DNA from 4 places in the Bacillus sp. GbtcB14 genome. Region 2 is predicted to be linked to each of the others. Evidence: riboswitches for the same ligand, from Rfam matches in the RefSeq annotation. Region 2 holds a riboswitch; each other region holds the start of a gene.
The links. A riboswitch is a leader RNA that binds a small molecule or an ion and turns the genes downstream of it on or off. The one in region 2 is predicted to bind lysine.

Region 1 (7,925 bases), on a different contig from region 2:
GAAAAACCTAAGTCTTTATTTAAACCGTGGCGTATATTATCCCCATCTAGTACATAGTTTCCAATATTTTTTTCAAATAGTTTACGAGCAACCGCGTTCGCCACCGTAGATTTACCTGAAGCTGATAGACCAGTAAACCAAACTACAAAACTATGATGCCCACTTTTTACTCTTCTCTCATCTTTTGAAACAGATGCTGTATGCCAAGTAATATTCGTATCCATCTCATTCTCTCCCTATTCTGTTACTACTTCTTTTTTCAAACCTTTAATTAGCACTTCCACTACTTCTTTACGACTAAATGTACTCGGTGGAACCTCACCGTTTCTTAATAGCTCTCTTACTTTTGTACCTGATAAAATGACATGATCCTCTTTTCCGTGCGGGCATGTTTTCGTCGAAGCCATCGCTTCGCATTTCGTGCAGTAAAAACTATGTTCAAAAAATAACGGTGTAATCCCTAACTCTTCCACTGTAAAGTTTGTAAAAATTTCTTGCGCTTCATAAGTCCCGTAATAATCTCCTACTCCTGCATGATCGCGCCCTACGATAAAATGGGTGCATCCAAAATTCTTTCTGACTAATGCATGGAATATCGCTTCCCTTGGTCCCGCGTAACGCATTGCTGCAGGAAATACACTTAAAAAGACACGATCTTTCGGATAATAGTTTTGAAGTAATACTTCATAGCTTTCCATCCTTACATCAGCAGGAATATCGTCTGACTTCGTTTCCCCAACAAGCGGATTTAAAAAGAGGCCATCTACAATTTCAAGAGCAGATTTTTGAATGTATTCATGGGCACGATGTACCGGATTTCTCGTTTGAAATCCAACCACTGTTTTCCAACCACGTTTTTTAAATTCTTTTCTCGTTTCAATTGGATCTAAATCATAAGAAGGAAACGGATTATTTTCAAAGCGTTTTGTAAGAACAATAGCTCCTCCGACGTAAACGTTCGGTCTTTCGTATAATTTTTTCACTCCAGGATGAGCCTCATCCGTCGTTTTATACACTAGTAACGCTTCTTTTTCCTTATCAGGCACAAAAATATCTTCTATTTGAATGACACCATATACATTTCCACCGTTAACAAGTTTTACTTCCTCTCCAGCTTTCAGACTCTCTGCTACTTCTTCTGTTACTGGTAATGTAATTGGTATACTCCAAACGCTCCCATTATCTAAACGAAGCGTTTCTACGACCGAATCATAATCTTTCTTTCCTAAAAAACCAGTAAGCGGGCTATACGCCCCTGTTGCTAATAGCTCTAAATCACTTAACGCAATGTTATCCAGTTGAATTTCTTTTTCAATTTGTGATACGTCGTATGTCTCGTCTATTCGATTTATTAATTCGTTTCTTGTACTCATTTTCTATACCCTCTCTTAGCTTTATTTTCAAATTCTTCTTATTGGTAATGAAGACCACATTCTGTTTTCACTTTCCCAGCCCATCTACCATCTCTCGAATCGCCACCCTCTCCTACAGGTAACGTACACTTCTCACACCCAATACTTGGATATCCAATATCATGCAGCGGGTTATATGGCAAGCTATGTTTGTATACATATCGCCATACTTCTTTCCACGTCCAATGAATGAGCGGACAAACTTTAATAGATTGAAAGCGATGATCTTGATTTATAAACTTTGTATGCTTACGCGTTTCTGATTGTTCCCTCCTTAAGCCCGATATCCACGCTTTTTCCGCTGCTAATGATTTTTCTAACGGTAAAATTTTCCTGATTTTACAACAAAGATTCGGATTACTTTCCCATAATTTTTCACCATGCAACTTCGCTTGTTCATCAAGTGTAAGTTCCGGCTGTTTTTCTATAATATTTAATGAAGGAAATCGTCCCCGCACTTTTTGAATTAATTCATACGTTTCTTGAAAATGAACATTTGTATCTAAAAATACAACTTTAGCAGATGGATTTACTTGGTTTATAAGATGCAGTAATACCATCCCTTCTACTCCAAAGCTACATGCGTATACAATTTCATTTTTATATTCTTTATAAGCCCAACTTAATACCGATAGCGCGCCTTTTGTTTCATCTTCTTCTGAAAATGAAACACTATTTTCTTCCCACGTTTCATACGTCAACATGTTTTTTCCCCCTGTAAAAGCAAAAAGACGGTTTTAACCTAATAAAATAGGTTAAAACCGCCTCTAGTTTTTCTAGTCAGCGCTTTTTACTTTAAACGTACTTTTTCACTTTTCTCTAATTGAATGACTTTTCCGTCTTGCACAACAATTGTAATTGAACCATATTTCATATCAGCAAGCATCGCTTGAATTTTCTCAGATACTTCCTCAAAATGTTCTCGTACACTCACGCGAACAGCCCCCCTTTTTATTCATAAAAAAAATCTTTCCCATTTCGAAAAGACTGTTCGGTAATATATTTTACCTTATCTTTCAAAATGGATTCCATTTTGCTGGATTTAGCACCTTGCTTTCTATAAGCAGGTTGCCGAGCTTCGTCGGGCCAGTTCCCTCCGCTTCTCTTGATAAGCTTTGTATTTGTATTTTATCACAATTCTGATTTTTTTCAATCCTAGTTTTCCGATATATTTTAATTATTTTATTTTACAAAAAAGGAATTGCCCATCCGAACAACTCCTTTTCTCTATTTAAACAAGTTCTTTAATACGTATGCGATCGTTCCCAATAATATTTTCATATGTTTCGCGTTCTACAACAATTTGTGATGTACCACCTTTCACGAAGACGACAGCTGGTCTACGAATCCGATTATAATTATTGGCCATCGAGTACCCATATGCCCCCGTACAAGAAACTGCTAGTAAATCGGCAGAAGCAACTTTCGGTAGATTAATATCCCAAATCAGCATGTCTCCACTCTCACAGCATTTCCCAGCAATCGAAACGAGTTCCTCATTCGTATCATTCCCTCGATTCGCTAGCATCGCTTCATAACGCGCGCTATATAAGGCAGGTCTTAAATTATCTGTCATTCCGCCATCCACTGATACATATTTCCGAATACCAGGAATGTCTTTCACAGATCCGACTGTATAAATTGTCGTTCCAGTATCACCTACAATGCTACGACCTGGTTCAACCCATATTTCTGGCAGCGGATATTCACATACTGTAAATTGTTCTCTCACTGCATTTGTTACAGCTCGCACATATGTCTCAAGAGTTAATGGCGTATCTGACTCTGTGTAGCGTATTCCGAATCCTCCGCCCACATTTAACACTTTTACTACATAATTCATTTGCTCTCTCACTTCTTCTAAAAATTGGCGAAGAACTTCAATTGCTCGAACAAAACCAGCCGTTTCGAATATTTGTGATCCGATGTGCGAGTGAATTCCTAGCACATTATAATTTGATTTTTGCAAAGCTAACTCAATCGCTTGCATCGCTTGACCATTTGAAACACCAAATCCAAATTTCGAATCTTCTTGACCTGTTGTTATATATTCGTGTGTATGTGCCTCTACTCCAGGCGTTACACGGATTAATATGTTCACAAATTTCCCATGTTGCATTGCTAAATCATGTAAGATTTCTAATTCTAAGAAATTATCTACTACAAAACAACCGATATTTGCCTGAAGAGCCATAATCATTTCTTCTTCTGTTTTATTATTTCCGTGAAAATGAATACGCGATGCCGGAAAACCAGCTTGGAGCGCAGTATATAATTCCCCTCCAGAAACAACGTCTAAAGACATATTCTCTTCACGAGCTACTCGGCACATCTCCATGCACAAGAACGCCTTGCTTGCATATGCTACTTGATAAGAGAAACCACTTTCTTTAAAAGCACGATGAAACGCGCGGCACTTTCCTCGAATAGACTCTTCATCGTATACATAAAGTGGTGTTCCGTATTGTTTTGCTAGCTGCGTCGTATCGCACCCACCAATTTCTAAGTGTCCTTGCCCATTGATTCGGCTTGTGCCGTGTAAATACATTTGAATTCCTCCCTTATTTCCTCTAAAACTCATAACCCCAATCTTCTATTCATTGCAGCACGCTTTTAGATAGACAAAAAACGCGCGGAACAATGTTCACACGCGTTTCTTATTAGGAAAAATATATATTGAAAAAATAAACGAGTTGTTATCTCCTCAAAATAAGAAACCGCATCAACATCTCCAAATAGCTCTCCATAAAATAAATATTATGACAGTACTACATTTATTCAATGCAGTCCCAATATATGAATAAGATGGTTATTCTTATATTTCGGCAATAGTCCCTTTCAACCTATGATCACAGATTCCATTAAATCTCCCATAGCTTACTCTTTCCTATTGCGGCCTCTACCTTTGAGAGTAGATGAGGTAAGTCTATTTAATTTTCAAACATCTAATTGTTGCTATTAACAATACCAAAGGACCATTTTATTTGTCAAACAATTTTTTATATTGTTTTTTTACAGTTTAATTTCGTATCATTTGGTAAGCGCTTTACTGAAACCTTTGTCACTTCCCATTCGCCCTCTTCGTTATTAAATGTAATCGTTACCTTCTCAAATGGTGGAGCAATTTTCCCAGCAACACGTTCATACTTCGTTACTTCAATACTCGCTTGAAATAAATATGTACCACTATACACTTTTTTTAAACTAATAATTTTAGGACATTCATAAGGCTTCAAGCTCCCATATTGTTTTTCAATTGCCTTATTTATTTTTGGAAATAAAACAGAATAAAGTGCATCTTCCATAAGGGGTGCATCATATTGCGCTACTGACATACTCGGTGAGGCAAAAAGTATAACACTACTGCATACTATAAAATATAATAATTTTCGCATTATAACCTCCGTTTTATTACTCGATTCTTTCTGCGCACGATAATTATCATACATAGAAACTCCGTTTTATTGTCTCCCACTGCCCTTTTTCTACTCAATTATTATAAAAAAGCCCACAACTCTCTTTTATTTTCGTATAATGATACTCATAGTATAATAAACATAATAACAAAGGACTGTTCGTATATAGAAAATGAGGCGCTAATCAAACCGGCTCACAAGAACCGTCATGCTTTTAGGAGAGGAGTATATTATGCTACAAAATCTGTTTCCAAAACTGCGATTTGCACTCGTTGCAGTCGTTTTATTATGGATAAAAACATATATTGTGTACAAGCTAGCATTTGATATTAGAATTGATAACTTCTTTGAAGAATTTATGCTTTTTATTAACCCACTAGCTTCGTTACTTTTATTTTTTGGTTTCGCTTTACTTGCATCTAAGTACCGAAACCGAATTATTATTGGAACCAGTTTTATACTGTCCTTTATTTTATTTGGAAATGCAATGTTTTATGGGTTTTATAACGATTTCGTTACATTCCCAGTTTTATTCCAAACAAATAATATGGCTGATTTAGGAACGAGTATAAAAGAGCTCTTTACGTATAAAACATTACTTTTATTTGCAGATGCAATTATTTTAATGTTTCTTTCGCGTAAATTTCCGGCATTTTGTGACAAGACCCCGCTTTCTCGCTCTGAGAAGCGAACTTTCTTTAGCGGTGTAACAGCTTTATTAGCACTACAAATTGTTGTTTCAGTTATTTATAAACCACAAATGTTCTCACGCTCATTTGATCGTCAAACTGTCGTGAAAAATTTAGGTTTATACACATACCATCTATTCGATATTACACTTCAATCTAAATCTTCAGCTGAACGTGTATTTGCAAGCGGCGACGGATTCTCTGAAATTAAAAACTATACAGACTCAAAAGATAAGCAAGTTGATAAAAACTTATTTGGAGCTGCAAAAGGGAAAAATGTAATTTTGATTTCAATGGAATCTACACAAAGTTTTGTTATAAATAAAAAAATAAATGGAAAAGAAATTACTCCATTTTTAAATGAATTTATTAAAGATAGTTTTTATTTCGATAACTTCTATCATCAAACAGGACAAGGTAAAACTTCTGATGCTGAATTTATCGTTGAAAATTCACTTTATCCGTTAGACCGCGGTTCTGTATTCTTTACTCACGCAACAAATGAATATACAGCTACACCAGAGCAATTAAAGAAATACGGATATTCTTCTGCTGTCTTCCATTCAAACGATAAAACGTTTTGGAATCGGGATGTAATGTATCCTGCACTCGGATATGATCGTTACTTTAATTTAAATGATTACGTAGGCACAGAACAAATGTCTGTCGGCTGGGGATTAAAAGATAAAGAGTTCTTTGAACAATCGATTCCAAAGCTAAAATCTTTACCACAACCGTTCTATACAAAATTTATTACTTTAACAAACCATTTTCCATTTCTTCTAAATCCAGAAGATCAATATGTTGATGAGTTTAATTCGGAAAGTGGTGTTGTAAACCGCTACTTCCCAACCGTTCGTTACACGGATGAAGCTCTTAAATTATTTATTAAACAATTAAAAGACGAAGGACTGTATGATAATTCCGTTATTGTCATTTATGGAGATCATTACGGTATTTCTGAAAACCATAACGCAGCTATGGCTCAGTTCCTTGGGAAAGACGCTATTACACCGTTTGATTCTATGCAATTACAACGCGTCCCTCTCATTATTCATGTACCTGGTCAAGAAGGAAAAGTCATTTCTAAAGTATCTGGTCAAATTGATATTAAACCAACGCTACTTCATTTACTTGGCATTAAAACAAATCAATCCGTTGAATTTGGGACTGACTTATTTATTAAAGAAAAAGACCCACTTATGGTAATGCGTGATGGTAGCTTCGTTTCGGAAGATTATGTTTATACAAAAAACATGTGCTATAAACGAAATACAGGTGAAGAAGCGGACATTTCATTATGTCAACCGAATATTGAAAAAGCAAAAACTGAATTGAAACTCTCCGACAAACTCATTTATGGAGATTTATTACGTTTCGATCCTAACAATCGGTATAAAACCGGAACAATGACAACGAAATTTGAATAGTGCAGGAAGCAACTTTATAAAAGTTGCTTCTTTTTTTTACTTATTTTTCAAATCATTCTTCCATGAAATCTTTCACAAATTGGGAATTTTTTTCGTATGAGGAAGAAATTTATGGTATGATAAAATAAGTAAAATTTCATACACTAATTAAGAATTTATTACAGAAAGCAAGGGATCAGATTTTGTATAGAGCAGCTATTCCAAACTTATTTACGCTCGGAAATTTATATAGCGGATTCTTGTCAATCGGCTATGCATCTTTAGGATATTATAAATCAGCTGCTATTTTAGTACTTATCGGGATGATGTTAGATAGTCTTGATGGACGTGTTGCTCGTTTACTACGTGTTGATTCTCAAATGGGAAAAGAGCTTGATTCGCTGGCGGATGTCGTAACATTTGGTGCAGCACCTGCTGTTCTCATGTATTACACATCTTTCTCCAATTATGGGATCATCGGACTATACATAGCGGGACTATTCCCTCTTTTCGGGGCATACCGTTTAGCACGATTTAATGTAACACCATCTTCTACTTCAATGAAATATTTCACTGGGGTACCGATTACAGCAGCGGGAGGGCTTGTTGCTTTCTTAACATTATTTTCACATACCATTCCAAAAATCGTTCTTATTACAGTATTTGTAACGTTCGCATTTTTAATGGTGAGCCGCATTCGTATCCCAAGTTTAAAAGATGTACCAATTCCACGATATAGCATCATTATTACACTATTTTTAGTTGGAATCATTATCACAATGTACCAAACAGGGTTCGGTAATTTTTCTGTTTTCTTATTCATTGCTATTCCACTATATATTTTGTATATGCTATCTCAATTTCTTAGACAAAGACCATCTAAAAGAGCAAATAAAGAAAAATAAGAAAAACCTTCCGACTCCGGAAGGTTTCTTTTTATGCCGCAAAAGCCCGATTGGTGTAGGGGAATAATGAGAGTGGGATGCCCGCTCTCATCAA
Region 2 (7,925 bases):
ATTACTCATTTGTGTTAATGCATTAGCTGCATTTCGAATTTCCGGTACAAATACTTTCGCTCTTACAGCCGCATACGCCGGCTGAAATATCCCTTCCATAAGCCCATACAATGCTACGAGTATATATAGAAGTGGAATTGTTAATACATCCATAAATATAAGTGTTGCAAGCAATAGCATTAATACGCAACGAATTATATCTGTAAATAACATTACTTTCACCCGATCGATTCGATCTACGACTAATCCAGCAAACGGTAACGCAAGAATATTAGGAAGCATGTACATTGCCATAGTCATTCCCATTACAACTGTTGAACCAGTCAACGAATATACAACGACTGGCAAAATCACCATCGTTATCGAACTACCTAATGCCGAAAGTAATTGACCAATCCATAAAAATTTAAAATGTGGTGACGCTTTAACTGGCAATAACAATTTACCGACATAACTTACATTTTTCTCTGTTCGTATTTCTCCTTGCATATCTCTCTCCTCTTTTCAAATGACCTTAATCTCTGGATTTAAATACAGAAAATTCACTCTTCACTTCTTTTAATTATATATGAAACTATTAAATTTTTGGTAAAAATATCAATTAGCAATAATAAATTGTATAATTTTGTATTATTATTGCGTTTTTTGGAACTAATCACTATAGTTAAACTATAAGAGACTCATTTTATAAGAGGAGAGATTCGGATGAGTACGAATTGGAAAAGTATCGAACACCGCATTTATACAATGTGTATGGTTCAGCGGAATAACGAAGTATTGCTAATACAGCGCCCCGATCATCTAGGCTTCCCTGGTTACATCGCTCCTGGCGGTAAAGTAGATTTTCCAGAAAGTATCGTTCAAGCTGCTGAACGAGAAGTAAAAGAAGAAACTGGATTATTTGTTTCAAATTTGACTTTTAAGGGATTAGATGAATACGTAAATCCGAAAGAAAATGTTCGATATATGGTATTTAACTATTGGACAGATTCATTTGAAGGCGAACTTCTTATAGACCCTCCAGAGGGCGAATTATTATGGATACCAATCGATACAGCATTAAATCTACCTATGCAAGATTGGTTTAAAGAGAGATTCCCATTATTTTTTGAAAAAGGTACGTTTGAAATTCAACGTGTTTGGGACCGAGACTTAGATAAACAAGTTGCTATGACAATTACTCATACGTAAAAAAGCTTGGAATCTCTCCAAGCTTTTCTTACTTCTCCTCTATTTTCTTAATCTCATAATCAATTTCTAAAAATTCGATTCCGAATATCCACATTTTATGGTTAGCTTCTAACATTTGATTTGCGCCCTCTTTAATAATAAAAGTCTCTGCTAATGGTAAACGTATTGTAAAGAAACGAGTATGTAAATAAATCCCCTCATCTCCCTTACTATTTCTTCTCAGCTTACTAGTAATGATTAAATCATTACACTTATTACGTAATTTCAAAACTCCCGTCATATTCGAATATGGTAAAGGTAATGCAATATTCATATATGTCTCGTTCATATATGTATGCTTTGAGTAAAGAGCTAAAAAAATAGACTCTCCTGCTTCATTTTTTCTTAACCAAGCCCTTACGTTCTCTCTTCCATCTTTCTCATCTATTACACCAACGATAGAGCCATGCATCGTTTCCCACTTGCCGCCCATTCCTAAATGTATTTGTCCTACACGTTTACTCATTTTCTCATAACAAAATGCAAATGGACGGAACCAACGAGCCCATTGAATATTCGATTGTAACTCATACGCTGTTGTATTTTCATAAAAGCGAATAATACTCATAGGAATCTTTGTCACGTCAAATGCTTCACTATGAAAATCATTCATTTTATCAACTAGACCACTGTATTCCTTGCCATCTACTAAATTTCTACTATGTAAAAATGCTCCACCAATCTTCACTTTTCCTCTTAACCTGCTCATTGGTTTCCCATAGTATTTATAATTTGGAACACTCTTTTCAATCATCCAACCGACAAATGCTGGCAACGCTACTCCAATTCCATTTACCACACCGTGAATCCAAACCATTTGTGCAATTGTAATCGTCATTACTTGTTTGAAATTTCCGTATGAGTATATAAGTGAGAACATAATTGTTACCATGAGCGTACTAGACGAAATAATTAAGAGAACCTTTGCAGTGATAGAATTAAATTTCGCTTTCCAAACGTAAATACCATATCCATAAATAGCACATAAATATATGAACACTGCAAAAAATTCAAATATCCTTGAGTATGTAATTCCTATCGCAACTGTCATAGGTGAAATAACTATGATAAACATAATTACATCATATACTTTACTTCTCTTTTCTCTTTTCCTTCCTACTAAACCAGCTGATAAGGGCAATAGAAACGCCGAATAATGAAAGTGGGCAGCTGTGAGTAAAACAATATCAGAACTAAAGTTCATAATTGAAAGCCTTGCTACTGAAGCAAAAAACCAAAAACCACCTAAAAACAAATAAATAAACGCACTATCTATAGCCGTTTCTTCTAATGGCTTCCATCCTCTTTCTAGTAATCTATTTATACCGAATAACGCAACGATCCCCGTATATACAAACCAAATTATCGCAAAGAAATATTGATTTGTTACAAATGATAACATTGCACTAATTGCTGCGACCGGATATAAAAACGATACGGCTTTATAAAATAATACATACGATCCATTTCGTGTTCTTGTATCAATAATACAAAATGACATCGGTATAAATAACAAAATAGATAATAATATAATTGCTTCAACAGGGTTTACATACGGCCACTCACATATTAGAAAAACAATATAACAAGCAAGACCAAATATTATATTTCTCATATCGTTTATTCCCTCTCTACAAATGTTCCTTTATATGAAAATAATGAACTAATTAACGGATTTCGTACTTGTACGTGAATTCGAAAACATTGTAATTCGTCATCATAACTTTCAACAATTTTTGCCTCTCCGTATAAAAGTTTCGGCAAAGGAATTTTTCTCCCAAACATATAAAACCATTGTTTCTTTGAAGCAATATGCATTGCTCCTAACTCATCAATATGAAAATTTAAAGTAGAAACGAGGATATGTGGTTCACCAAAATAATCTACAATTTCATTATTCTCTTCATCCAGTTGCATAACCGCATTAAAATATCTTTCCTTATCATGAAAATAAAACGTGCGATTCCACCTTACAATTTCTATTCCATCTTTATCTCGTCCAGCAGTATTATGTATCACAAACGGAACTTTTTTCCCTCGCTCAGAGAAAAACATTCGGAACTTCGATGCAATTTTCAAAATCAATTTAACGAAAAAAGAGCCACCGTAAATTTCATCCATTTCCCCTTCCCCAATAAAGCTATTTTCCTTCGTTATCGCATATCGTTCCTGCAATTTTGGATGAAGCCTTTTATAAGAATCCCCTAATAGTCTTTCATACATATTAGACATACATTATCCCTTTCTCGTCCTCTTGCAATTTTTTGCACTTGGCAAATCGAAGCTATTCATATAACCGACAATCGATACTCCAATTAGAAGCAGATTTAACGTAATTGGATTAAATGGCTCTGTAAAACTTGCAACATTCGTAAATCCTGCTGCTATCGTTAAGGCTATTAACATGAAAATATGTAGTATAAATAAATTACGTTTTGGAAATGGAAGTAACCATATGACACCAAAAATAACTTCTAACAACCCAATTATTTTAAGAATAAAAATACTATTTTCAGTTGAATCAATTATGACCGAAAGCATTTTCACTTCTTCTGGATGGGTAAAGATTATTTTCGGTACAATCCCTTGATATAGCCATACAAAAGCAAATAAAAAACAAACGAGCCAATATGTCATTGTTCTTCTAATTAGCAACCTAGGATGAAGCCCCTTTTCTAACCATAATTTTAAAGCATCAAAACTCCAAGCAGTCGCAGAACCTAATAACGGGCGAAAAACATATGAATCTATTACATTCCCTATACGACCAAATCTTGTATCATAATCATATTGTGTTTCAAAATGAATATATTCATTATTCGGTGTATATTTCCAATACCCACGTCCAATTTGTATAAGTGATAATTGATTGTCTGTCCAAAATTTCAAAGAAGAAATCCGTTCTCCAGTTTCTTTTCTTATCTCACCTAGCGATTCCCCTTCTCCGGCTATTTCAAGTCCAAATCCAATTTTTGTCTTATATAAAAACTTCTGTGGTTCTCCTGCTTTTTTCTCTAAATACGTGATTTCTGTAAAACGAACATCCCACTCTGTATGTATATGTGGTTCTTGTGTATGCTCCCATAATTTCTCCATTGTTGTGTTCATTTTTGTTGCTACATAAATAGGCTGTATCTTCCCCATCCTTCCACCTCCTATACTCTATATTTTTAATGTACATGCAATGAATTGATTTTGCTACATTTTTCACAAACTAATCCGAATAAAAGATAGAATTTTTAAAATATATATAAAACACTTGATTCCACGAAAAATTTAAATTATTATAAAACAAATGTTACCAACAACTTCATAAATCAAACACTCTCGCCTAAAACGTGAGATAGAGGTTGCAATACTTATGATTATTCTAATGGAGACACAGAGATGTCTATGAAATTAGATGAAAGGAAGTATTGCCGAAATCGATAATTTTCTCTGCATTTATCGATTGGGGCTGTTTTCGAATAGAAACAGAACTGTCATATGTACAGAAGTGTACGTGTGAAGAGCTATCTACAAAAAAGAGATATCATTTTCATGGTATTCCTTTTTTGGCGGTTTTTTTATTAGCTCCGTTTTCTGTTTCCCTTTTCCTGTAACAGCACCATCCTCACTTATTTGAGATGGTGTTTTTTGCTTTTCTCTGGTAACTACAGGAATATTGGGATTTATATATGTCCTAATCTATTCTTAAAAATGGATGAAAGAAGGAATTCGTAATGGAAACGATTGTACAAAAATTCGGTGGCACTTCTGTCGGAAATGTCGCGCGCATTCAACATGTAGCAAATTTAATTATTGAAGAATATGAACGAGGGCATAGTATCGTCTCTGTCGTTTCAGCAATGGGAAAGAGCACAGATGAACTTGTAGCACTTGCTAACGCTATTACAGAAAATCCGAGTAAACGCGAAATGGATATGCTTCTATCAACAGGAGAACAAGTAACCATTTCATTGTTAACAATGGCACTACAAACAAAAGGTTATAACGCGATTTCATTAACAGGATGGCAAGCTGGTATTACGACAGAATCTGTACATAGTAGTGCACGGATTACTGACATTCATACAGATCGAATTCAATCTTATCTTACTGAAGGTACGATTGTTATCGTAGCTGGCTTCCAAGGAGTTAGTGAAAACCATGAAATTACAACGCTTGGCCGCGGTGGTTCTGATACAACTGCTGTTGCATTAGCCGCTGCATTGAAAGCAAAAAAATGTGATATTTATACAGATGTAACAGGCGTATATACGACGGATCCACGAGTTGTAAAAGATGCTTATAAATTAGATGAAATTTCTTATGACGAAATGTTAGAACTTGCAAACCTCGGTGCTGGTGTATTACACCCTCGTGCTGTTGAATTCGCTAAAAATCATAATGTTATTTTAGAAGTTCGCTCAAGTATGGAACAAGAAAACGGAACAATTGTAAAAGGAGAATGTAACATGGAACAACAATCAATCGTTAAAGGTATTGCATTTGAAGATAATATTACACGTGTCACAATAAAAGGATTAGAACAAGGATCGCTTTCCACTGTTTTCTCTACATTAGCAGCTGCACATATTAATGTAGATATCATCATTCAAAGTATTACAAATGAAGGAACTGTTCATCTCTCCTTCTCCATCCACTCGAGTGATTTAAAAGAAACTTTAGAAGTGTTGGAACAAAACCACGAAGCACTTCACTATGAATCTGTAGAACATGAAAATCATTTAGCAAAAGTATCAATCGTAGGATCTGGTATGGTATCTAACCCTGGAGTTGCCGCGAATATGTTCACTACTTTAAAAGAAGAAAATATTCATATTAAAATGGTAAGTACATCAGAAATTAAAGTGTCTGTCGTTATTGACCGCCTTCATTTAGTAACAGGTGTTGAGGCGCTGCATCAATCATTTATGGCGAAAATTGAGCCTTTAGTGCAGATGAGTTAATTTTCACCGGTAAAACTTAAAACAAATGAGATGAATCTATTTCCTTCCTATATAAATAGAAAAAGAGCGGGAATATTTTGTGGGAAAGTCGAAGTCGTTCTATAGAATAACAACTACACTATCAAGTTCTTAAAACTACTTGGACATGATAGTATTCACGAAATAAAGTTCATACGTATCTCAATAGTAGAAGATTTTCGAAGTGTTGTTCGTTAACAAGATGCTATATGATATACTAAAAAAACACCTTGTCACATTCTCCTACACTGTGACAAGGTGTTTTTGTTTAGAAGGAATTTGTAACTTTTTAATAGTATAATTATGGAGATGCTTAGATAACACACTTTTATATATAAGGAGATAAAGACAATGACAAAAAACAAATTACTAAGAATGGACAATGTCAGCATCGTTGTAGAATCCCTTGATAACGCAATCTCTTTCTTCGAAGAGATTGGTTTGAAACTCGAAGGGAGAGCAACTGTCGAAGGTGAATGGGCTGGTCGCGTAACCGGACTCGGTTCTCAGTGCGTAGAGATTGCTATGATGGTTACCCCAGATGGCCATAGTCGAATTGAACTTTCGCGATTTCTCGCCCCAGCTACTATAGCAGATCACCGAGCAGCTCCTGTAAACGCCCTCGGTTATTTGCGCGTCATGTTTACCGTTGAAGACATTGACGAAATGGTAAATAGACTTACTAAGCATGGTGCAGAGCTCGTTGGCGAAGTAGTTCAGTACGAGGACTCGTATCGACTTTGCTACATTCGTGGAACCGAAGGCATTTTAGTCGGTTTAGCGGAAGAACTCGGTAACAAATAATGAAGTGATGTATTATATATTAAACCACTATATTTTTAACCACGTCCTAACTTTAGAACGTGGTTATGCTTGTTTGAGCTTTTAAAAATGTATTATCATTTTACACATAGATTTCAAGACTCTATCCAAATCGTTCTTTAACATATTACCAACATCCAAAAATCATTATAAAATAATTTAATTATTCATTTTATCCTTTCCTAGGAAATATAACTGACTCTTCTCATTTTATATCTTATCGCTCTTTCCCATGAAAAAACGATCTATATTCATTCAAAATAACTTTCTTCACGTCAGAGTAAAAGACCATCATGAATAGTGCAACGCCTAAGACAACCACCTGTATTCTTTCATAGTCAATGAAAGCACTCATAATTAATAAACCGCAGCCAATATAAAAACCAAATTCATTCTCTTTCTCAAAATCTTCATCTTCTTCATCAATATGTATTTTCTCTTTAAAGCTTTGGTTTCCTTTTATTAATTCATCTAGCATGACATTATACATTTCGCTAAGCAAAATTAAATTATCAATATCCGGACAGCTTTTATCATGTTCCCACTTATACACAGCTTGCCTTGTCACACCAATTTTCTTAGCAACATCTTCCTGCGAAAACCCTTTTGACTCTCGTAATCTTTTAAGTTGTTGTCCTAAGCTCATAACGTCCCCTCCTTTAACAAATTATTACATAAAAGGATCCAAAAAAGAAAGAAACCATTAGTAAAACTCACTGTAAACCACTCGTTTACACTATAAAAAAGAGAGAATAACTCTTTGAGTTATCCTCTCTCTTCTATTAAAACAGATGAATGTTTTCTTTTTTGCAAGCTTCACGTAAATCGTCAGGCCATACAGAAGATTGAACTTCACCGATATGTGCTTTTCGTAAGAAGTACATGCACATTCTTGATTGTCCA
Region 3 (7,925 bases), on a different contig from region 2:
AAATTCACTTCGTAATCTGCTAATGCCTCTATGTATCTTTCGTATTTATTCCATCTAGATGTTTCCCATTTACTACTTGCGCTTTCTTTTTCTATCGAATGAATCCCTTTTAATATTTCTCCTGCTTTCCTTCCTGCATGATACTGTTCTTCCACCGATAGCTTCCCTAAGCCTTCTTCACCATTTACACCTTGAGCCCATTCAAATACTTGAACACATTTATTTAATTCCTCAAGTTTTATGAAATAAATTAACTTGGGCGTTGGAATATGTAATAACTCTAATTGTTTCATATACGTATATTCTTCTTGTTTACGTTCAAAATGAACAGCATCACATACTTTCACAAAATATGTTACTCCGTTTTCTAATTCAATTTTATATTTCTCTTCATGTGAAAAACCTTTTGAAATAGCTGTACACTTTACAATACGAGGCCATTCTAATTTTTTCTCTACCTCTTTAAGCATTTCCTTCACAACGTTCACCTCTATTAATATATGTACAAACTACCTAACACTTCATACTCTCGTTTATTTTTCCCTTTAAACTCGACTGCAAATGGATATTCACCATGATTCTTCAAACGTTCTAGCACTAATCCTTCTCCAATTGGTTCACAAAACTGTACATGAATGTCACCAAATGATACACTTTGACACTCCGCATTCCATTCTTCATTTTTTACGACTGAACTTACAGTTAGCCCCATTACTTCTTCCCATTTCCGCACTGTTTCTCGAACGTCTTTCACTGCGTAATGAATTGTATCAAGTTGTTTTACTTTGTTTTTATGTTCCGTGATTGTTCCTATGTTACGTAAATCGTTTCTTCTTTCTTCATCCGTTTCATTCCACTGTATAAAGAAAGGTAATTTCGGTCCGTTCTCTTCTTGCTTAACAAATAACATTTTCCATTCTAAAAGTCGGCCATCTTTTCTCATGCGTTTCCCTTCAAATGGCCCTATCGTATGTAAGCCGTACTTATTAAAGTTAACTGCTAGCTCCTCAATTGCATCTGTTCGGATTGCGATTTGTAGCATTCCTTCTCCATTTTGTAGTTTCACCACTGTTTCTTGTACTAATGGATTTTCTGCTTCTTTCGCTTTTTCTTCATGTTGAACTGCCAGAAATTCTATATATGATAAGTCAAAATAGCTTAAACTATTCCAAGTACCCCAAGTAGTATGCTCTCCGCCTAATACAGTATGAAATCCAAGTTCCTGCATTTGTTTTGCCGCTTCCTTCGGTGTACCATGAACTGCGTGAACGAGATGATCAAATCGTAACATGTCTTTCTCCCCTTTCTCTCCATCCTTTTATTGTATATTTTATTTTTCTTTCATTCAATTCAAAATCTTTAAAACCTAGTTGATTTATACGATTAATATGTATTATAATGAAACAAATTTAATTATTGCTGATTGGAAAAACCAAAGGCACTTTTCTCATACGGGAAAAGTGTCTTTTTCATTTATTATTACAGGGGGATTATTTATGCAGAAATTAATTGTCTTTGCTATTATTGGATTTTTCGCTCAATTGATCGATGGAGCACTTGGAATGGCGTATGGGGTAACGTCTACTTCATTATTATTAATGTTTGGTATTGCACCGGCTGTAGCTTCCGCATCGGTTCATTTAGCTGAAGTCGTTACAACTGCCGCTTCTGGCGCATCACACATCAAATTTGGAAACGTGGATAAATATACCGTTTCCAGGCTTACATTACCAGGAGCAGTTGGCGCATTTATTGGGGCATGTTTTTTAAGTAATTTACCTGGCGATGTAATTAAACCGTACATTTCCGTATTTTTATTTACTTTAGGGGTTTATATTTTATTACGATTCCTCATTCAAAAACAAATTGTCACTTCAAAAAAACGTATGTCTGCTAAACAGCTTGTTCCGCTTGGCTTATTCGCTGGATTCGTTGATTCAACTGGTGGCGGTGGCTGGGGACCGATTACAACACCTGTACTTCTTGCAAGAGGAAATGAAGCTAGAAAAGTTATTGGATCTGTAGATACGAGTGAATTTCCTGTTTCACTTGCTGCAACAATTGGCTTCTTCATCTCACTTGGCTGGGAACAAGTAAGCTGGGTTTGGGTATTTTCGTTAATGCTTGGTGGTATCGTTGCGGCACCAATCGCTGCATGGCTAGTACGCATCGTTCCTTCTCATTTACTTGGCGTATTAGTTGGTGGCCTTATTATCTTTACAAATATTCGTACACTGCTTACTACATTTAAAGTGGATCCAACTATTATTTCGCTTTCTTACGTGGCAGTTGGTCTTGTCGTTATTATTTCTATTTTCATTGCGGTACGTAATCATTCCAAGCGTTCTAACGCATCGACAGCCGGATATCCGAATGATCAAAAACAAATGCTACCATAACGATAAAAATACCGCCCAATATACTTCGAGCGGTATTTTTTATTTTTCTATTTTCCAATTAATTATCGTTTCTGTAGTGCCAATTCTCTTCATATGTAATTTCTCTAATACACGAATTGAACTATTATTTTCAGGGAGTGTCTCTGCAATAATCGTTTCTACCTCTCCTGTTTGAAAAGCCCAATTTAATAATTCTCTTACAGCTTCTGTCGCATACCCTTTATTCCAATATTTCTCAATAAATCCGTACCCAATTTCTACTGTATGTTCCTCATTTGGTTTCCCTTTAAATCCTATATCACCTAGAACGATGCCATCTTCTTTTCGAATGACATACCACGCTCCCCAAGGTAATAAAGCCTCATCTTGTTTTACAGTTTCTACATGCCCTACAATATGTGGACCACTATTATATCCTTGCTCGCTAGCAACGTGCACGCTTTCTTCTGTACACGGTACTATATGGAGTCTTTCTGTTTCTAATTTCATATTGATTTCCCCTTTTCAATTAAACAACACTTTAATTTTATCAGATTTATACTTATTCTTTGAAACGAATTTAAAGAATAATCCTCTTTTGATAGTTATGTCGAATTATATTTTCTGAATTTTCTTTTAATTTTAAAGGATTTTTCAATATTTTTTGCGAAACATTTGTATAACAATTTTTTCTTTGCTTATTGCTACATAATAGTAGGTTCGGGTGGAGTTATGCAAGCGTTTCCTATACAATAACCGATATTTTTTGACTTTTCCTAACAAAATATCTTGCAATATATTCAGAAAGTCATTACAATTGCCATATATTAAAAATCTTAGTAATATATCAAATCCTCATCAATCCGATGAGGTAGAGGTTGCAACTTTTAAGAGTAGAACGGCCGAGACACAGAGAATGTCACCGACTCCGTTTAAAAGGAAAAGTTGCCGAAGTTTCTATTTCTTCTCTGGAAATATGAGCTGGGGCTGTCTCCGAAAGGAACAGAACTGTCACGTTTACAAAATTACCGTGTAAACGTGGGGTGCTATCTTAACGGAAGGGTATGATGGGGTGGTTATTTGTGAAACGTTCCGCCAAATTCCTTTGGCGGTTTTTTGTATTTTTCTCCCCCGCTCCTTCCTATCTTACAAGAAAAGGAGTGTTGAACATGAATAGCGCAACGAATCAAACTACCTCTGAAACAGAAACTACAAAAGGAAAAGGTGAACTAAAACGTAGTTTAAAATCAAGACACCTTACGATGATTTCTCTCGGTGGTACAATTGGTACCGGACTATTTCTTGCCAGTGGTGGTGTCATCCATTCAGCTGGACCTGGTGGTGCATTAGTTGCATACGCCGCAATTGGAATTATGGTTTACTTTTTAATGACGAGCTTAGCTGAACTCGCTGCTTACATGCCTGTTACTGGATCTTTTAGCACCTACGCAACAAAATTTGTTGATCCATCACTTGGCTTTGCACTTGGATGGAACTATTGGTATAACTGGGCAATTACGATTGCTGCTGAACTAGCGGCTGTAACATTAATTATGAAATTTTGGTTCCCAGATACCCCTTCTCTTATTTGGAGTGGATTATGTTTAGCTATTATTTTCCTTTTAAACTATTTATCTGTTAAAGGGTTTGGTGAATCTGAATATTGGTTCGCACTTATTAAAGTAGTTACTATTATTATCTTTTTAATTGTCGGCTTCATGATGATATTTGGAATTATGGGCGGCGAATCTGTTGGATTTAAAAACTTCACTGTTGCAGATGCACCATTTAATGGCGGCATTATGGCAATTATCGGTGTATTTATGGCTGCTGGTTTCTCCTTCCAAGGAACTGAATTATTAGGAGTAGCCGCTGGTGAAACTGCTGATCCAGAGCGTAACATTCCAAAAGCAATTCGTTCTATATTTTGGCGTATTCTTTTATTCTATATCCTTGCGATTCTCGTTATCGGTTTATTAATTCCTTATACAACTGAAAGCCTTGCCGCAAGCGATGTAACAGTAAGTCCATTTACACTTATTTTTGAAAAAGCGGGCGTTGCCTTTGCTGCTTCTGTTATGAATGCTGTTATTTTAACGGCAGTACTATCTGCTGGTAACTCTGGTATGTATGCTTCAACTCGTATGCTTTGGGATTTAGCACGCCAAGGAAAAGCACCAAAGTTTCTTGGTAAATTAGATAGCCGCGGTGTACCTGTTAACGCATTAATCGTAACATCGATTGTCGGTAGTATCGCTTTCATTGCTTCTTTATTCGGTGACGGTGTTGTATACATTTGGTTATTAAACGCATCTGGAATGTCTGGCTTTATCGCATGGGTCGGAATTGCAATTAGTCATTATCGTTTCCGTAAAGCATATATCGCACAAGGTAAAGATTTAAAAGACTTACCATATAGAGCAAAATGGTTCCCATTCGGTCCAATCTTCGCATTTGCACTTTGTGTCATCGTCATTTTAGGTCAAAACTACGGCGCATTTATGGGCGAAGCAATCGATTGGAACGGCGTACTCGTTTCTTATATCGGTTTACCACTCTTCTTAGTACTATGGTTAGGATATAAATTTACGAAGAAAACGAAAGTAATTCCTCTTGATAAATGTGAATTGAAATAAAGTGAAACGAGCAAACAAATTTGTTTGCTCGTTTTTTTATTTCGATGCTTCTCCCTTTCCTATTGCTCCTGTTTTTGCAATAATAAAGGAAATATACATAAAGGTTGGGATATCATGAACATTCGCATTACTGATGAAACAAAAGCAGCTATACATAGATTAGAGCGCGAAGACAAAAAGATCATTCGCATTAGAGGGACAATGACAAACTCTTGTAGTATTTTCGTTGATGTGGATTTAATTTGGGATACATATAATGCAGATGACGTTGTATATGAAGATGCTGATTTTATCGTACAAATGGATTCATTTACGAAAGACTACACTGGTGATACGGTGAAACTTGATTATAAGACGACTGGTTTTAGCATTACGACTCCAAGTGAGACTTTAGTTTATGGGTTGTCGATTAAAAAATAAAATTTTTTTCAACTGACAATTGGGGTGAAAAAATGGGTAAATATGTTCCGTTAAAATTTTTATTTAATGAAGAATTAGCCGAAAAAATGGCTGATTCTATTTGTAAACACAATCCTACTTTCTCTAAAAGCATCTTTGTAGATTCTGTAACATGTAAAGTTGAAAATTTAGAGTTAAAGCAACGTATTGAAGTAATGGCAGATGAATTACACAATGCTTTACAAAAAGATTTTAATGCAGCTATACATATATTACTGAAAACATTGGGACCAGAAAATACAACAGAAGTAGGCACATTTACAAACGGATATATGTACATGCCTATCGCAAAATACGTTGAAAAATATGGGCTTAACGATTTTGAATCCTCTTTCAACGCCATGTATGAAATAACAAAAAGAAATACTGCTGAATATGCCATTCGGCCTTTTCTTGAAACATACCATGAAGACACACTAGACATATTACAACAGTGGATTCATGACGAAAACAGCCACATTAGAAGATTAGTTTCCGAGGGTACAAGACCAAGACTTCCTTGGGCTAAAAAAATGGGCGCTTTGAAAGGTGACTTTAAGAACAATTTACAGCTTCTTGAACCATTAATGAATGATCCGTCTAAATATGTCCAAAAATCAGTAGCCAATCATATTAACGATATTACGAAAGAAGATAAAGAACTCGTTTTGCAATGGTTACAACAATTACGTGATAAACAGCATCCGGTTAACCCTTGGATTATAAAACATGGGTTAAGAACGATGATAAAAAGTGGTACTTTGCCAAAAGATTTTTCTTTTTGAGTATTTTAAACAAAAACGCTATCCTTTCCTATGATTCTAGAAAAAGAATAGCGTTTTTTCACTCGTCCAGTACTTAGTAGGTATAACTTTTTATATTTCAAAAGACTTTTCCCTCTAAAAATATTTTTCATACAAATTTTCACATTCTAAAAAATCTATAAATTTCTTATAATGTGTCACTGTTCTTTCTAAAGCAATCATTAAAACAAAAATAAAATAAATTGCTTGGATTCCATTCATATAATTAAAGAGTGATTCAAATATATATACAATACTTGCAATCATAGAACAAAACCATAAATAAAATTTCATTTTCAGCTTTTTAATTTTTTGCTTAGTTGTCTTACAATACTGGCCATGAACTCTTATAAACAAATAAATTGCTGTATGTAAAATAATAATTGAAAATTGGAAACTTCGATTGTCCTCCGAACTAAATTCAGAAAAATCTATTTCTAATGAATGTAATACTATCCAAATCGAAAATAAAGATAGCAGAAATACATATAAAAAACCAAATAATAATTCAAAAATAAACAGCCAAGGTTTATTTATTATTGAGTAAAATGGATTTAGATATTTTATGGTTACTAAAAATTTTCTCACTAAACCAGTAATAATAATTGATGTATTAGTTATATTCATATAGAAAAGTAATGTTATTGGAACTAATAACATTATATTGATGCCCCAAACAGTAATCTTAATGCCTGATAAAAAGAAAACAGCTCCATAAATTATAACTGAAAAAATAAAAGTTGATACTGGAACAAACATTAAAAATATAAAAGTTCTTATTAAGATTAAATCTCCTAAAAAATCTTTTATTATGGAAACGTGTATTTTTTCCTCCTTGTATTTTTTCACAGTATCAACTATTTCTTTCTCAGATAAAAGAAAACACTTCAATCTATTAAACATAAAAAAAACCCCTTTATATTAAAAAGATTAAAATATATACCAAACTGTTATTAAAATTTCATAAAAATAATTGTAAATTTTGTATAAGCATTTTTTTCACTTTCAACTGTAATTAAGGCGTGATGTGCCTCTATAATAGCTTTGACAAGTGCCAATCCAATTCCGGTCGAGCCGTGCTTTTTAGAACTGCTTGATTTATAGAATCGTTCAAAAATATGAGGTAATTCTTCAGCTGACATTCCCTCTCCAAAGTCTTGGATTACTAGTTCTGTATAGATTGGAGAATTTTTGGCCTGAATCATTATTTTACCACCGGGTTTAGAATGTTCGATTGCATTCTTCAACAGGTTTAACAAAGCTTCCTGCATCCATAATTTGTCGTGAATAACGACTATTTCTCTTGGTGCATTCCAATCAATCAAAATATTTTTATCACTTATCATGCTTTGCAGGCGATTTAGTACTTCCTCAGTCGTATCTACTAAATTCCCTGGCTCTTTATCAAACGAAATCGCTTTTGCATCAATTTTTGCTACTTTTAACAAATTCTGAATTAAGACATTCATTCTAGAAATCTGAGTATCATTATTTTGTAGTAATTGAGCTTGTTGCTCTCGGGATAGTTTCTCATTTAACAACATTTCATTATAGATAGAAATAGTTGAAAGCGGCGTTTTTAACTGATGAGATATATCCTGCAACATTTCTCCTAAAAACCGCTTCTCTTCAAGCAAATCATGCATATTTTTTCTAATGATATCCCTCAT
Region 4 (7,925 bases), on a different contig from region 2:
AGTCCATAATTTTCATATATACACTTCCTTCTATAATAAAAGGGGAAACTCTTTAGAATATTCTAACCTTTTTCTTCCTCTTTTTCAAAGTAAAATAAGTAAGCATAAGGAGGGGGAACAATGGGATTTTGGAGTATGCATCGAAATATAAAGATTAGAATTATAACTTCGTTTTTAACACGTGCTGTGTCCACGATGATTTTTCCATTTATGGCGATTTACTTTTCAATAAAGTTAGGTAGTGCGATTGCAGGTGCGTTATTACTCATTAATGTCATAGCTTCATTAGTAATTGGTTTATACGGTGGATATGTGGGGGATCGGCTCGGTCGTAAAAAGGTGATGATTATCGGTCAAAGTATACAAGTCATTTCCATTGCTTGTATGGGGGTTGCGAATTCGGATTATGTAGACTCACCGTGGCTAACATTTATCTTTATGTTAGTGAATAGTTTAGGATCTGGACTTATGAATCCTGCGACAGAGGCGATGTTAATTGATGTGAGTACACCGGAAAACCGAAAAGTGATGTACAGCATTAACTACTGGGCAATTAATTTATCCATTGCGATTGGAGCGATATTTGGCGGATTACTATTTGAGAACTATAGATTACAATTGTTTATCGGATTAACAGTTATTGCAGTTATTACATTATATGTGATGGCCGTATATATGGAAGAAGTGTATGTAGCACGAAAAACGGTAGAGAAGAAAAATGTATTAAAAGATATGGCGGATAGTTATAAAGTCGTGATGAAAGATAGAGCGTTTCTAATTTTTTGTGCAGCAAGTATATGCACATTATCTTTAGAGTTTCAGGTTAATAATTATTTAGGAGTACGTTTGCAGCAGGAATTTGAAACGGTGCACTTTTTCTTTTGGAATGGTGTTACGTTTGATTTAACAGGTATTCGCATGATGAGCTGGATTTCAGCAGAAAATACAATTTTAATTGTATTGTGTTCAGCGCTTCTTATTAAAATGCTGAAACGCTTCAACGATTTGAAAATTTTATATGTAGGCTTATTCATTTATACGATTGGCTTTACAATACTCGGAACGAGCAATAGTTTATGGATCTTATTAATCGCAGGGCTTTTCCAAACAGTAGGAGAGATGATGTATGTGCCAGTACGTCAATCTATAATGGCAGATATGGTGCCAAATGAGGCGAGAGGTTCTTATATGGCGATTAATGGGATGGTCTTTCAAGTGGCAAAAATGAACGGGGCATTAGGTGTTATGATAGGCTCATTTCTTGCATCTTGGGGCATGAGTGCTCTGTACTTTATCGTTGGTATGAGCAGTATTTTATTATTTATGAAAGCGATAGGGAAAGAGAAGTATGAGGGTACGAGAGAGGTTTCTCAGATTGGGTAAAACTATATAAAAAGCGAACCAGTTATACTGGGACTCGCTTTTTATATGATTTTTAGAACGGATCAACTTCAGCTAAGTCTGGAGTGGTGCTAGGCTGTAGCAAAAGGTTTTTTAACGTTCCTACTTCAGAAAGAGCTACTAATATGTAGCCACTAATTAGTACAATAAGCCCAATGACGCGTAACGTTTGTAAGCTCACTTCATTATTATTCGTTTCCGGTGGATTTGGGGGCGTTGAAGGCGGATTATTATTCATAAATAAGGCTCCCATCTTTTGTATTTATCCCGCGTTAACGGACAGTAAAACTCCCACCTCAAAATTCAGTTGGAGCAAAGCAGTTAGGTAGGAGTCGGGCTGTCCGTAAACGTCCGATTGGTGAAGGCTAATAATCAGTGGGGGATGAACAAAACCCCCACTGATTAAAGTTTCACTTTATATATGTGTAAAATCATTAGTTAACTTATGGATAGGAATTGTATAGTCATTTTCACTATATGAGAATTGCCTATGAAAAGTGATTAGAAATTTGGGGACGAAAAAAGAGGCTGTGATGTACAGCCTCTTTTTTCGTTAAAATGCGGAAATTCTTTGCTTCGTTTTTGGTACAATAATAAATTTGATCCAGAGTAACCCGATAATCAAAATGATAAGGCTATGTAAAAGTTGTACTGTAGCAATGAGTATAACAATCGAAAATACAATGAGTTGCATGCTTAGTAATATAAAGATTAAGCGAAGAAATTGGTTCATTCGTTGTTCAGTATCAATTGGATATAATGCTACGATAATATTTCCCGAAAAATATTTCCACAGGGAACGGAGCTGCATAGAAATCATATATAGGACGATATATGCAATAGCACCTTTTACGTATATGTTTGGTATAAAATATAAGACGAAGGCACCAATCACTCCTAAGCGAATATATATACCGAAATAATCATTCCCGCGTAAAAATGCGAGTGTATGTAAATAGAAGAAAGTTGCTCGTTTTTTATGTAATAAAGGTTCAATCCAATTTGTAAGCCATTTTCTTTTATTTACTTGTTTATTCAGTTGCGGAACATCGGTGAAAATGCTAGCAAATTGATAAAAACGAACGTTCATTTTTTCTTCTTGTTCGATTATGTAATCCCACGGTATTCGTTTTGTAGGCTGTTTTTTCGTATATAGAAGCAGGAAAGCAAGTAGTAAGAGCAATCCGCCTAATATGAGAACATGTGCCGAGTAAAACAGCATGAAAATGATTAAGGCGTTACAAGCAATACGAATAATAAACCATATATTTTTTTCATGACTATCACGCCACATCCAATGTATGTACATGTTCCAAGCTTTCGTAATCATTAAAACGATAAAGATTGTACATAAGAAAGGTACTGTTACTTGTAATGATTGCAGGGCAAGTGGAACGAGAATAAGGAACGTAAATAATAATGGGAAAAGCTGAATGATGTAATTATATAGAAGAGATTTTTTAAAATAAGATGTTAATTTCTCTTCTAATGCAAGCAAATAGACAGCATCAGGTTTTTGAATAAATGTACGGATTGGGCATCTCGTTATAATGAATGTCAGTACAATCGTGATGAGTAGTAAAGATATTCCTTTAGAAGGAGATGTTTTTAGAAACTGAGCATAGTAGTAAGCGCCAACGCATGAAATAAAGATAAAGCTATATAGTAACCCGTTAATCATACGTGCAAAGTATGTAATGATATTTTGCATATGTTGTTGGAATCGACTGCTCCATAGCGATTCAATTGACATGTTTTTCACCTCTTTGTTCTATTATATATGTTTTACAAAAGAAAAAACGAGCAAATTGCGTTATGCAACTTGCTCGTTTTTCTTTTCGTTATTTTTTTTCTGATCACGATTCATTAATGGATAGAAGGCAAAGCCGATTACGAATAAACCAATTCCGAGAAGGAACGTTTTTATATCGGATGCGCCGGTTTTAATAACCCATAGTGCGTAGCAAAGTGCGATCACTGCGACTATACCATCTGTAATTCTTGCCCGCATTTCATTTTTATATGTTTCACCAGTTGCAACTAGTTTTAACTGAAAGATTGGTGAAACGAGATATGGAATGAGGTAGGCCAGTGTTGATACGGTAATAACGAATGTATAAGCTTCCGCAATTGTTCCTGATAGTGTTGAGAATAAGAACACTTGCGACATAATGTTTGTTAGTCGTAATGAATAAATTGGGCTTCCTTTTTTATTTGTTTTCGTAAAGAAGGAAGGGAAGAAACCTTCTTTTGCTGCTTGGTATGGTACTTCTGAGCTTAATAAAATCCAGCCTAAGATAGAACCGAATAGGGAAGTAAGAGCAAGTAATGCCATCAGTTTCCCGCCGCCATGACCCATTGCAGCGTTTAATGCGTCTGCTAATGGACGTTCAGAAGCTTGTAATTTATCAACGTGAAGTACACCCATTGTTAAAATTGTAATTCCTAAGTAAATCGCAACTGTAATAAGTAATCCCGCAACTGTTGCGCGCTTTACTGTTTTGGGAGAGGTAGCACGGTTTGATAAAAGTACTGCCGATTCAATTCCGATAAATGCCCAAAGCGTTGTAAGAGCAGCTAAATTTACTTGGGAAAGAAGGCCGTGTGATACACCTGATTTATCGATCATCGGTGTGTACCATTGTCCAAACTTAGAAGCTTCGAATGCAAATAACGTAACGACGATGAATAAAAGGAATCCAGTTACTTTCGTTGTTGTTGCTAAGAAGTTTAGCTTTCCAGCTCCGCTTACACCGTTTGTTAATATAATATGAGTTCCCCAAAGTAAGATGGAACAAATCGTAAATGTAATTAGTTTTCCGACTTCTATGTCAAAAGAACCGATTGAAAATAGTAGTCGTGTATCTTTCATAATTGGGAAGAAGAGTGATAAATATCCCGCGAAAGATGTAATGATGGCAACGTTACTTGCCCAGTTTGCAACCCAATATCCCCATACCATACTGAAACCAGCCATTTTTTTCTTTTTTGGTGATGAGAATAAAGCATATGCATGACTTTGTGGTCCTGTCGTTAAATCAGGACGACGAATTGCTAAATTACCGAAAACAAGAGCTAGCATTAAAACACCAAACCCTGTTGTTAACCAAGCTAAAGTGACACCGAGAGGGCTTGCTGTTTGTGCCAACGTACTTGGCACCATGAAAATTCCAGCGCCAACCATATTACCGACAACGAAAGCTGTTAGTACCCAAAAGCCCCATTTTTTTTGTTGCATAGAAAATACCTCCAAAGTTAGTATAACCAAGTCAAGCGAGGAGATATGTATGTCTTCTTAGTAGAGAAGAGAAGTCCCAAACAAAACAAAAAAAGCACGTAATTTGCCGCTACATGCTTTCTATCTTATAAGAAACCCACGACATACCTCTCGATAGCTCTCCACAAACGAAACGTTTGTGACAGTTCTGCACTTATTAAATGCAGACCCAGCAAGTGTGCATGGTGGACACGACTTACTTCGGCAACCATTCCTTTCTCATTTCTTCATCAATGCCACTACATCTCCTGAAATGATACTCTTAATGATTGCAACCTCTACCTCACCGAGATACGAATGAGGATTTAAATATTAAATTAACGTATTTAAGAGTAACAAATGAATTTTTATACGTCAATGGATATATTAATAATCAGATTATAGAGAAGAGTTTGTTATTAGGGATGGATAATTATTTGATATAAAAAGAAGCTGATCCCAAATTAGATCAGCTTCTACATATAAGATTAAACTAAGTTTAATACAGTTACTTTTTCACGTGTCATAGACTCAAGGCTCTTACGAATACCTTGTGCGCCCATACCTGAACCTTTTACACCGATGAATGGGAAGTGGTCAGGGCCGCGCTCTGTGCGTCCGTTAATTTGAACAGAACCAGTTTCGATTTTGTTAGCAATTGCAAATGCTTTGTTAATGTCTTTTGTGAAGACACTTGCTTGTAAGCCGAACTCTGATTTGTTAGCAATTTCAATTGCTTGCTCATCTGAAGAAACACGGATGATTGGAAGGATTGGGCCGAATGGCTCTTCCCAAGCAACTTTCATTTCTTCTGTTACGTGGTCGATTAATGTTGGATAAATTAAGTTACGCTCACGTTTGTTACCAATAACAATTGTAGCACCTTTTTCAACAGCATCATCAACTAAGCCTTGAACGAAGTCAGCAGATTTATCGTCGATTAATGGAACGATTGTGCTGTCTTGTTCTGGAGATCCAACTGATAGTTCAGCTACTTGCGCTTTTAATAAGCTAACAAGCTCGTCTGCTACGTTTTCGTGTACAAGTACGCGTTTAATAGCTGTACAACGTTGACCAGAGTAAGAGAATGCACCGCTTACGATATGGTTTGCAGCATCTTGTAAGTCAGCATCTTCACGAACAATACCAGGATCTTTACCACCAAGTTCTAATACAAGTGGAATCATTGCAGCTTTTTTCGCTAAATGTTTACCTGTGTTTGTACCACCTGTGAACGATACCATATTGATGCCTTCGTGTTCTACTAAGTAGTCACCAATTACAGAACCGCGTCCTGTCGCTACGTTTACAAGACCTTTTGGAAGGCCAGCTTTATGAAGTGCTTCAACCATTTTAATACCGCTAATTGCACCTTGAGTTGCTGGTTTGAAAATAACAGCGTTACCCATAATTAATGCTGGTGCAAGTTTTGCAGCAGATAAGTTTACTGGGTAGTTAAATGGTGCGATTGCTAATACAACACCAAGTGGTGCGCGTTGGATAATCGCAAGTTTAGATTTCGTTCCGCCAGGGAAGCTATCGCCCATCATGCTTTCTCCGTGCATATGAAGAGCTTCTTCAATTGTGTAACGAATGAAATCAGCTGTACGAACAACTTCTTTCTTCGCATCTTTATATCCTTTACCGACTTCTTTCATAATGATATCGGCAATTTCATCTTGCATATTTACGAGCTCATCAGCCCATTTATATAAGTATTTTGCGCGATCTTGTAGAGAAGCTTCTGCCCATGATTTTTGAGCTTCTTTTGCAGATGCAATTGCTTCATCTACTTCTCCGCGAGTAATTGCTTGTACTTGTCCAATTACTTCGTGTAAGTATGGAGATGGAATTTCGATTGTTTCTCCTGAAGAGCTTTCTCTCCATTCTCCGTTTAAATAAAATTTGTACGTATTGCTAGTTGTCATGATTAGTCCTCCTAAAATAGCAACTTGTAAGAGTGAGTATAAGGTGATTGTAGGGGGTTTGATAACATTTTTCAAATGAAATGTTTGTGAAAACGATTTCTTATTCTTTTTTTATTTTGTATGCCCTTTCTTACAGAACATTCTCTTATTTCAAAATGATGTAGCGTATATTTTTATTCGGTGTGTAAAAAAATAATTGACAGAATACTCAATATAGTTGTAAGATTATAAATGGAAAATAAATGAAGGGGGTGTGCGTAATGATTGTAATCGTAAATGTAATGGGCTTAGCTCTGTTAAATGGCAGAAAACATTCATATCATTACGCAACCCGTACGGATATATAGGGCATCTTTGTCTTATAAAAAGCGTACGTTGCGTATATCGTAACGTACGCTTTTATGCATTTCTGTGCATATCGTCAAGCGGCGGTATGCTTTTTTTTGTTTTCCATGTTACTATATAAAATTTTGGAAGGTGGAAAAATGTGATGAGATTGTATGGGTTACGAAATGTAAATGTGATGGGTCTGGATAGCGGATAAAGAATGAGAAATAAGCGAGAACGAGAAGGGAGAGGTTACATTGTTATCAGTATTACTAAAGTTAAAATGGTTTTTTAAAGAGCATTGGAAGAGATATAGTATCGCCATTGGAGCTCTTTTAATTGTAAATATAGTTGAAGTCATTCCCCCGAAAGTGCTAGGGGTTACGATTGATAACATAAAAACAGGAACGTTAACGAATGAAGCGATTATGCAATTTATTCTTATTTTAGTAGGGGTTACGGTAATAGGATATGGTCTTACTTTCGTTTGGCAACATCAATTGTTTGGTGGTGCATTCGTACTGGAGAAGACGATGCGCTCTAAATTTATGGGGCATTTACTTAAAATGACACCGACGTTTTATCATAAAAATCGTACTGGTGATTTAATGGCGAGAGCGACAAATGATTTAAAAGCAATCGCTATGACAGCTGGTTTCGGTATATTAACGCTCGTGGATTCGAGTTTATATATGCTTACGATTGTCTTTATGATGGGATTTACAATTAGTTGGGAGCTTACATTTGCGGCACTTATACCGCTTCCGATTATGGCGTATGCGATGAATATATATGGAAAGAAATTGCATGAAAGATTTACAGTTGCGCAAGATGCGTTCGGTGATATGAACGATAAAGTATTAGAATCGATCGCTGGCGTGCGCGTTATTCGTGCATACGTACAAGAGAACGCAGATCAGGAAAGATTTCATCATTTAGGAGATGACGTCTACGAAAAAAATATGAAAGTAGCTAGAATCGATGCATTATTCCAGCCAACTGTGAAAATGCTT

Region 1: linked by a shared signal. The riboswitch ahead of lysA (diaminopimelate decarboxylase) and the one ahead of KVT31_RS07420 (aspartate kinase) in region 2 are both predicted to bind lysine.
Region 3: linked by a shared signal. The riboswitch ahead of KVT31_RS18045 (amino acid permease) and the one ahead of KVT31_RS07420 (aspartate kinase) in region 2 are both predicted to bind lysine.
Region 4: linked by a shared signal. The riboswitch ahead of KVT31_RS09585 (amino acid permease) and the one ahead of KVT31_RS07420 (aspartate kinase) in region 2 are both predicted to bind lysine.

Annotation. Positions count from the first base shown of each region.
Region 1 is NZ_JAGXJT010000003.1:662,006-669,930, reverse strand. Features, by position in the region: gene cysC (adenylyl-sulfate kinase) at 1-224, opposite strand, end outside; gene sat (sulfate adenylyltransferase) at 237-1,373, opposite strand; gene KVT31_RS12420 (phosphoadenylyl-sulfate reductase) at 1,412-2,116, opposite strand; gene KVT31_RS12415 (YezD family protein) at 2,203-2,346, opposite strand; SAM riboswitch class I at 2,419-2,527, opposite strand; gene lysA (diaminopimelate decarboxylase) at 2,644-3,960, opposite strand; lysine riboswitch at 4,141-4,322, opposite strand; gene KVT31_RS12405 (DUF3888 domain-containing protein) at 4,412-4,807, opposite strand; gene KVT31_RS12400 (LTA synthase family protein) at 5,061-6,947, shown strand; gene pssA (CDP-diacylglycerol--serine O-phosphatidyltransferase) at 7,130-7,831, shown strand.
Region 2 is NZ_JAGXJT010000002.1:484,582-492,506, forward strand. Features, by position in the region: gene KVT31_RS07395 (MFS transporter) at 1-489, opposite strand, end outside; gene KVT31_RS07400 (8-oxo-dGTP diphosphatase) at 706-1,191, shown strand; gene KVT31_RS07405 (YndJ family protein) at 1,220-2,845, opposite strand; gene KVT31_RS07410 (DUF4166 domain-containing protein) at 2,851-3,462, opposite strand; gene KVT31_RS07415 (DoxX-like family protein) at 3,466-4,374, opposite strand; lysine riboswitch at 4,567-4,753, shown strand; gene KVT31_RS07420 (aspartate kinase) at 4,953-6,182, shown strand; gene KVT31_RS07425 (VOC family protein) at 6,552-7,004, shown strand; gene KVT31_RS07430 (helix-turn-helix domain-containing protein) at 7,240-7,668, opposite strand; gene asnA (aspartate--ammonia ligase) at 7,805-7,925, opposite strand, start outside.
Region 3 is NZ_JAGXJT010000005.1:472,804-480,728, reverse strand. Features, by position in the region: gene KVT31_RS18065 (aminoglycoside phosphotransferase family protein) at 1-479, opposite strand, end outside; gene KVT31_RS18060 (VOC family protein) at 494-1,291, opposite strand; gene KVT31_RS18055 (sulfite exporter TauE/SafE family protein) at 1,389-2,399, shown strand; gene KVT31_RS18050 (GNAT family N-acetyltransferase) at 2,439-2,888, opposite strand; lysine riboswitch at 3,243-3,435, shown strand; gene KVT31_RS18045 (amino acid permease) at 3,548-5,014, shown strand; gene KVT31_RS18040 (iron-sulfur cluster biosynthesis family protein) at 5,129-5,434, shown strand; gene KVT31_RS18035 (DNA alkylation repair protein) at 5,467-6,237, shown strand; gene KVT31_RS18030 (hypothetical protein) at 6,352-7,158, opposite strand; gene KVT31_RS18025 (HAMP domain-containing sensor histidine kinase) at 7,209-7,925, opposite strand, start outside.
Region 4 is NZ_JAGXJT010000003.1:104,746-112,670, forward strand. Features, by position in the region: gene KVT31_RS09565 (SgrR family transcriptional regulator) at 1-16, opposite strand, end outside; gene KVT31_RS09570 (MDR family MFS transporter) at 121-1,383, shown strand; gene KVT31_RS09575 (hypothetical protein) at 1,436-1,639, opposite strand; gene KVT31_RS09580 (ABC transporter permease) at 1,955-3,154, opposite strand; gene KVT31_RS09585 (amino acid permease) at 3,215-4,639, opposite strand; lysine riboswitch at 4,786-4,967, opposite strand; gene gapN (NADP-dependent glyceraldehyde-3-phosphate dehydrogenase) at 5,146-6,585, opposite strand; gene KVT31_RS09595 (ABC transporter ATP-binding protein) at 7,170-7,925, shown strand, end outside.